2 regions of the Chryseobacterium metallicongregator genome follow, and region 1 is predicted to be linked to the other one. Evidence: riboswitches for the same ligand, from Rfam matches in the RefSeq annotation. Region 1 holds a riboswitch; the other holds the start of a gene.
What was found. Region 1 has a riboswitch for cobalamin ahead of REB14_RS10850 (acyl-CoA thioesterase). Riboswitches for the same ligand answer to the same signal wherever they lie in the genome.
Positions count from the first base shown of each region.

Region 1 (4,360 bases):
TTTCCGTTATCTCCTTTGAATAGTGTTCTGAAATAGGATTTACATATCCATGATCGATTTCTGAAAATACAGTGTGATTATCAAGAATTCTCCTGGCAATATTATTTTTTAAATTTCCAAGAATAAGATCTTTTCCGATATCAGGAAAATCAACGGTTAATGAGCTATTGATTTCTCTGTGGCAATTTTGTCCGCCTACTAAAGGAGAAATGGCGATAACATAGGATTTAGTATTTTTATTTTTAGGTTGTCCGGCAATTTTATCCAGGAATGCATAGGTATCATTGATGTAATAATACTCTTTGTAATTAGCAATTAAAGTATTATAAAACTGTTGATGATTTTTATAAAAGGCTCTGTAATTCGATTTCTTTACAAAATCATTGATAAGCTCCAGATTTTCATCTACTTCTTTAGGACCAAAGGAATTGAAAGGAAAGTCTCTTTTAAGTAAACCTTTTTCATCAAAAGAAAATGCATAGAAATCAGTTCGGAAGCCTAAGAATTTTTTCCAGTCTTTTCTTGAATAATTGACTTGTTTCAGCAGAGGATGATCTTTTACAGGTTCAAAATATGTAATAATTTCATCGTAATACGGTGGGATTTTCTGAACATCATAAGGATCTGTTCTGCCATATTCAGTGAGGGCCAGAATAATATTTCCCAATTCGTAACTTTCCGAAAGTTCAATTTTTACGTCTTTTTGTGCTCTTAATGAAATTGAAAGGATAAGGGTAATGATTAAAATAATCTTTTTCATGAAATATCGGTTCTTCTATAGTTTTTAGTGACAGCAATGTAAAAATAATTTTTTTGCCATGCTAAAAGTAAATAAAAAACAAATGAATTTCAATCAATTTTTGGCTGAGAAATAATATGTTGTTTTTGAAGGTGAAAATTTCGGGCGGCCAATGGCCGCCCGAAGCTTTATTATTTATAGTATCTGAATTGGTTTCTTGAATTCGTCAATCGCTACAAAAGTAAAATCACCTATAATTGCTTTTTCTCTTTCATAGGAATACATCTGCTCTGTGTAAATTTCAACGTTTACTTTCATACTGGTTTTTCCAACATATGAAACTTTTCCGATCAGCTCAACGATGGTTCCGGCAGGAATAGGTTTTTTGAAATCAATCTTATCACTGCTTACCGTTACCACTCTTTTTCTGGCAAAACGGGTTGCTGTGATAAAAGCTACTTCGTCCATCAGCTGCATCGCTGTACCTCCAAAAAGAGTATCATAATGATTGGTTGTATTAGGGAAAACCGCTTTAAAGATTCTGGTTTCGGATGCTTCAATTCTTTCTTCTGTAGTCATATATCATTATTAATTAAAGCGATAAGAAATGATATTAAAACAACAGAATAATGACAGGAACTTACAGAACTCCTGAAACAATCCATCAGATCAATACAACTTCAAATCGCGAAAGTTACATGTTTAAGAAAAAGGCAGGTCTCCTGACTTGTAGCATCATTTATCTCCTTCCCATGCCTCGCACAGTGGATCTTTGATAAAGATTTCAGCTACTTACAGTTGCGCGACAGTCCGTGATTTTCACACGGTTCCCTTTTAATCTGCAGTGATGCAGAACCAATTTCTGTGATGAATAAGTGTAAAACTTTTTCGGGTGCAAAAATAATGAATTTATTCCGGATTATGATAAATAATCTGGCTGATTACTCTTCCTTTCTTAATCGTCCAGAGTGTAGTGTATCTGTTTTCTCCTGAACCGTTTATCATATAAAGGAAAATATTATCGTTGTCAAGGGAAGTTACTCCAATGTTCTCAAAATCCATGGTAGGCTGGAACATGTTTTTAATGGCTTCTCTTACAAAAACAGAACCTCTTCCGGGTTGCTGGACTCTAATAGATTTGATTTCGGTCATTCCTTCAGGAAGATCATTCCCGATTCCCCATGGTTTCACTTTATCAATGGTGAGAATTTTTCCATCGGCATCTTTTTCCTTTTTACGGTATCCGGCATTGGAAGGATAAATATCAATCACTACTTTGCTTCTTTGGGCAGTAGGAATCTTAGGGTCAGAATTGTCAGTGAAAATAAGGGATTTTCCATTTTTAGATTTAGAAGGAGTGTAGGCAGGAAGCTGGTCCACATAGGCAATACGTCCTTTATTCACCATTCCTTCTTTATCAAGAGTTTCATAACGTACAAAAGGCTTGTCATCATCCTGTTTCTCCGGATATTTGATCCAGATCCACTCTGTTTCTCCTGGAGCAGGTTTTACATAAACAAAAACATCTCCTTTACGCATACGGATCTTGTCTACAATTTTTCGGTAGTCGTCTTTATGTACACGTACGTTGGCATATCCTTCTTCAGCTTTTACAACTCCAAAAGGAACTTTTGTCTGCCCTTTTACAAAAGCTATAGATAAAATACTGAATGCAGATAAATAGAATGCTTTATTTATAAAAGTCATCATGAAATTTTTTTTGATCCCCAAATATATAAATTAAATACTTTTCGGGAGATAATTATACCGCTGCAGTTCTTTAAAATCTTGTATTTGTTTTAGATGGCCGTCAGAAAGCAGATATAGGTGGTCTGAAATATCAAGAACTTCCTGATAATTATGATCAGAAATAATGAATCCCTTATTCGCAGAATGTTCAATGATCGCTGTTTTCAATGCTGCAGAGATTTTCGGAGAAAGGCTATGGAAGGGTTCATCCAGTAAAACAAAATCTGCTTCAGAATAAATAATCATTAAAGCTTCAATAACCCTTTGCTCACCTCTGGAAAGATTTTTAGGTTTCTCTGACAAAAAAGGACGGATCAGATCTGAAGTGAATAATAGATCTGTATTTTTCTTATTACAAAAAAGAGGAATTAAGCTTTTAACGGTATTGTATTTCGGCAAGAAAATGTCCTGTGGCAGGTAAGCAATTCTGTTTTTTCTATCGGAAATACTTTTCAGAACTTTGTCATTGTATCTTATAAACTGAGTATCACTACTGACAGTTCCAAAAATAATTTTTAATAATGTTGATTTTCCAACACCATTTCTGCCCAGAATTCCAATAATCTGCCCGGTTTCACATCCTAAATAAATATCTTGCAGGATATTATGATCTTTAAAAGACTTGGTTATGCTGTCAATATGAAGCTTACTCATAAAATTCCTGTTATTATTTTGACCATTACACAGACAAATACCGTGAATCCCCAAAGGAAACTTCTGGAAAATCCTAAATTGGCATAAAAGTAATATTCGTTTTTAAACCGGAGTTCATATATAAAGTAATGAAGGACAGGAGATATTAAAAGAAAACTCAATCCAAAATTCTCAATACTGAAAGAGGATAAACAAGAAGCTAATAAAGAAAATATCAAGGTGGGAATTATTATTTTTTTATAAAAAATCCAGAGAGTAGAAATACTTTTGAACATATTAAAAGCATGAAGTTTCTGTGTGTTTTACACTTTATTATCAAATATATTAAAAAATACAATGCTATATGAAGAAAGTCTAAGCTATATTTGAAAAAATACCCTATTTTTCAAGAAAATTTTAAAACTAATAAACATGACCAAAAAACTACTTTTTGTATTCTCTTTTATTTTGGGAATATCCAACTTTCAGGCAACTCACAAAATAGAAGAAGAACGCCAATCTTTATTTTACTGTGATACCAATGCTCCCACCGGCGTGCAGGTGTCTACTACAACTCTTACCTCAGGAACTGTTACCTGGACTGCTGATCCCAATACTCCGAATAATTTTATCAGATATAGAATACCTGGAACCATTATCTGGATGGTTGCTACTCCTGTAGCTGGGCAAAATTCTTATACTATTACTAATCTGCAGCCTTGTACAACTTATGAAGTGCAGGTGGTAAAATTGTGTACTGTACAGGGAACATGGTCTAATCCCGTATTTTTTACAACAACACTTAATTATTGTGCAAGTGCATCTACAGATACCAGCCTGATGCATATTTCCAATGTGACCGTAAATTCTGCCGGAATTACCACTCCAATGGTCAGCAATTCCGGACCTTCCAATTATACAGATTACAGAAGTGATGTAAGCCGTAAGGTCAAATTTTTTATAGGAAGTACAGGAAATATACTTTCAGTAACCAATACGTGGATGGGGACACCAGGGACAACAACAGTAACAGCGTGGATAGATCTTAATGCCAACGGAATTTTTGAATCCTCCGAAAGAGTTATGGTGGCGAATAATATCACCCAGGCTGCTCCGGCAGTGTCTGTTTTTACAATTCCAAGTTTGGCAGCAGTGACACTGTGTGGTGTAACCATGAGGATTGTTTCCAGTCAAATAATGCCTGCAGATGGTTGTAGTACGTTTACCTACGGAGAAGTT
Region 1 covers NZ_JAVIXS010000006.1:513,762-518,121, forward strand. Annotated here, with positions in the region: gene REB14_RS10845 (DUF4932 domain-containing protein) at 1-760, opposite strand, end outside; gene REB14_RS10850 (acyl-CoA thioesterase) at 935-1,318, opposite strand; cobalamin riboswitch at 1,435-1,614, opposite strand; gene REB14_RS10855 (hypothetical protein) at 1,649-2,449, opposite strand; gene REB14_RS10860 (ATP-binding cassette domain-containing protein) at 2,480-3,142, opposite strand; gene REB14_RS10865 (T9SS type A sorting domain-containing protein) at 3,554-4,360, shown strand, end outside.

Region 2 (4,360 bases), on a different contig from region 1:
GATGATTTTCCTGATTTTTTTAACTGATGATGTAAAGTCATTGCTGCTTCTACAGCTGTCTGAGAGTGGAATTCTGCAGGGAATGAAATTTTGAACAAAACATTTTCCATAACGTAAGAACCATATTCTCTCTGGAATTTGAATTCATTTCCTTTGAAAGATACATCATAGAATCCCCATGTTTTCGCTGTTAATACTGATGGATAGCCCATTTCACCTGTTTGGGCAATTAATGCCAGACGTACAGCTCTTGAAGTGGCATCTCCTGCTGCCCAGGATTTACGGCTTCCGGTATTGGGAGCATGGCGGTATGTTCTTAAAGATTGTCCGTCTACAAATGCTAATGAAACGGCATTGATCAGCTCATCACGGGTTAAGCCGATCAGTTTTCCGACAACGGCTGTAGAGGCTAATTTTACCAATAATACATGGTCTAAACCTACTTTGTTGAATGAATTTTCCAATGCGATAACTCCTTGAATTTCATGGGCGATGATCATTGCTTCCAGAACCTGTTTCATTTTTAACGGAGCTTTTCCTTCCGCAATATTTGTTCTTGAAAGCCAGTCTGCTGTTGCTAAAATTCCTCCCAGATTGTCTGAAGGATGTCCCCATTCAGCAGCTAACCAGGTGTCATTGAAATCCAGCCAGCGGATAATTGCCCCGATGTTGAAAGCAGCCTGTACCGGATCCAGCTGAAATTGTGTACCAGGAACTTTAGCTCCGTTTGGAACAACAGTACCTTTTACGATAGGTCCTAAAAGTTTGGTACATGCAGGATAAGTCAGTGCTTCCAATCCGCATCCGACCGTGTCTAATAAACAGTAGTGCGCTGTTTTCCAGGCTAAATCATTTTTGATTTCATAGCTTAACACATAATCTGCAATATCTGCTAATACCTGATCCGGTTGTGGTCTTTCGTTTGAAATGTGTGATGACATCTTTATTTTTTAGTTTAATTATGAATTGATTTTTTTATTTTCTGTTTTCGATGTTGACAAAGTCTTTATTTTCAGGACCTGTATAATTGGCACTTGGGCGGATAATTTTTCCATCCTGTCTTTGTTCAATAATGTGTGCGCTCCATCCTGTGACTCTTGAAATCACAAATAGTGGAGTAAACATCAGGGTAGGAACTCCCATCAGATGGTAAGATACTGCTGAGAACCAGTCCAGATTGGGGAACATTTTCTTTTCTTCCCACATCACAGTTTCCAGTCTTTCAGCAATATTGTACAGCAGCATATCTCCGGCTTCCTCGGAAAGTTCTTTGGCTACTTTTTTAATGACTACATTTCTTGGGTCCGATATGGTATAAACAGGATGTCCGAATCCGATGATTACTTCTTTGTTGGCAATACGTTTTCTAATGTCTTCTTCTGCTTCATCAGGAGAATTGTAGCGGCTTTGGATTTCAAAAGCCACCTCATTGGCTCCTCCATGTTTTGGACCTCTCAAAGCACCAATAGCTCCTGTGATACAAGAATAAAAGTCTGATGAGGTTCCGGCAATGACACGTGCGGTAAAAGTAGAAGCATTAAACTCATGTTCAGCATACAGATTAAGAGATATTTCCATTGCTTTCACCCATGAATCAGGAGCTTTTTTACCATGTAAAAGGTGAAGGAAATGCCCGCCAATAGTATCATCATCAGTTTCTACATTGATTTCTTTGCCATTGTGGGTATAGTGATACCAGTATAAAAGCCCGGAACTGAATGATGCTAATAATTTATCTGCAATATCTCTTGCTCCGGCTACATTGTGATCATCTTTTTCCGGCTGAATACTTCCAATTGCTGAAACCATCGAACGCATAACGTCCATGGGATGTGCGGCCGCCGGAATACTTTTTAAGATATTTCTTACAGAGTGGGGAAGTCCTCTCAGTGATTTTAATTTTGCTTTATAATTTTTGAGTTGAGCTTCAGTAGGCAGCTGGCCATAAATCAGAAGATAGGCTACTTCCTCAAATTGCGCTCTTTCTGCAAGATCCAGGATGTCATAGCCTCTGTAATGGAGATCATTTCCGCTTTTTCCTACACTGCAAAGAGCGGTATTACCTGCTGTCACTCCGGAAAGTGCTACGCTTTTTTTAGGCTTAAATGTTGGTTCGCTATTCGTTGACATGAGTATTTTGTTTAAAAAGGTTATCTAATTTTTGTTCATAATCATGGTAGCCAATGCTTTGATAGAGTTCTTCTCTGGTCTGCATTGTGTCCAGTACATGCGCTTGTGTTCCATCTTTGCGGATGTGATGATATACATTCTGCGCGGCTTTATTGGCAGCTCTGAAAGCGGAAAGAGGGTAGAGGATGAGCCCTACACCTGCACTTTTCAGTTCTTCTACAGTGTACATTTTAATCATTCCAAACTCAGTGATATTGGCAAGTACCGGTATTCCGGAAGCATCAACAAATTTTTGATAAAAGCTTAAGTCAGGAACTGCTTCAGCAAAAATGAAATCTGCACCGGCTTCTTTGTAGGCGATGGCTCTTTCTAGCGTTTTTTCAAGACCTTCATTTGCAAAGGCGTCTGTTCTGGCTCCAATCACAAAATTTTCATCGGTACGGGCATCTGCAGCTGCTTTAAGTCTATCTACCATTTCCTCTTTGCTTACGATTTCTTTTCCGGGGCGGTGTCCGCAACGTTTTGCACCTACCTGATCCTCAATGTGAATGGCTGCTGCTCCGGCTTTGATTAATGATTTTATAGTTCGGGCAACATTAAAAGCAGAAGGCCCAAATCCTGTATCAATATCTACCAAAAGTGGTAAATCACAAATATTAGTAATACGCTGAACATCTATGAGTACATCATCCAGAGTCGTAATTCCTAAATCAGGAATTCCTAAAGACCCTGCAGCAACACCTCCTCCTGAAAGATAAATGGCATTAAAACCAGCCTGCTGTGCCAATAATGCATGGTTTGCATTGATAGCTCCAACAATCTGAAGGGGATTTTCTTTTTCCATAGCCTCCCGGAATTTTAAGCCGGGCGACTTCCAATTTTCATTTTTGATCATTATAATATTTATTGTTGAGTTGAAATTTGTTTGTTATTAAAGAAGCGGAAGAGCTGTAAAGACATCGCTTTTGAGTAAAAAGTAAAAAGTAGGAAAGGAGTTGAGACATCTTCCCATTGTGCTGATGTTGGGAATTTTGAGAAACTCTGATTGTACAGGTTTGTAAAATAAACCTGTTGGAACTCCACGAATAATTAAAATTGCTTTGGTACACCTTATCCCTTTTTACATTGATTAAATCCTATAAAAAGTTCTCTGTAAACTTCGCGGTGCTTTATTAAGAAAGAAAAATTACGGAAAGGGGATACGAATGAGCTACAGAATCATGAGAAGCACGAAACGTACGCTCATATTCATTTCAAAAAAAATAACACAGTTTGATAAAAAAGTTATCGTACTATATCCATATCGCATCATACCTGACTGTAAGCTTCAAATCGCGAAAGCATCGTCAATACGAAATAGGCAGGTCTCCTGACTTGTAACTGTTTTTATCATCCTTCCCATATAAAAAATATACAGTGGATATCAATTGATAAAAACTTTTTGTATGTTACTTACAGTTGCGCGACAGTTCGTGATTTACACACGATTCCCTTTTAATACACAGCTAAGTGTAACCAGTTTCGGTTGATAAAGAAGGTTTTAAGAACTCCTTGGTGGTAAATATAAGTATTTTATAATAACGAAAAAGATATTTTATGTAATCAATAGTTTTTTTACTGTAATCTATTGGAAATGATTGAGTTGTGGCGGGTGTTTTAGAAGAAAAGCGGATTGTTTATGTTGTTAAATTAATATAAAAGATAACCGGAAAATTAAAGATAGTTAATAAATTTGCTGTTCTTCTTTCATTTTATAAATTTTATTAATCGTATATTATTGATTATGGTAGACATTGCAGAATTTAAACAAAATCTGGGGTTGAGTGAAGTTCCTGTAGAGCTTGAAAAACTGATTTACTTCCAGAATACTATCTCTTCGTTTGAAAATTATTCGCAAGGATTTGGTGTACTAATCGATAGTAAATCAGGACTGAAAAGCTGGAGTGATGATGAAAGTTTTTTGAATAATATATTACCTTTTGCTCAGGCTAATGGTTCCGGTTCATTCTATGCGATCTGGAATAATGCAACGGATCAGTCTTTGAATAAAATGCCTGTTGTGGTTTTTGGAGATGAAGGTGGAGTTCATATTGTCGCTGAAAATAGTGTACAGCTTTTACATTTGCTTACTTTTGACACTGAAATTTCCGTAGATTGTGATGAAGCTTATTTTTATAGAGATGAAGAGGATTATGAAGAGAGTCCGGATTTAAATGAGTATTTGAGGTGG
Region 2 covers NZ_JAVIXS010000007.1:58,402-62,761, forward strand. Annotated here, with positions in the region: gene REB14_RS11735 (bifunctional 2-methylcitrate dehydratase/aconitate hydratase) at 1-941, opposite strand, end outside; gene prpC (bifunctional 2-methylcitrate synthase/citrate synthase) at 976-2,130, opposite strand; gene prpB (methylisocitrate lyase) at 2,117-3,025, opposite strand; cobalamin riboswitch at 3,473-3,665, opposite strand; gene REB14_RS11750 (hypothetical protein) at 3,914-4,360, shown strand, end outside.
Region 2: another riboswitch for cobalamin. It lies ahead of prpB (methylisocitrate lyase); the one in region 1 lies ahead of REB14_RS10850 (acyl-CoA thioesterase).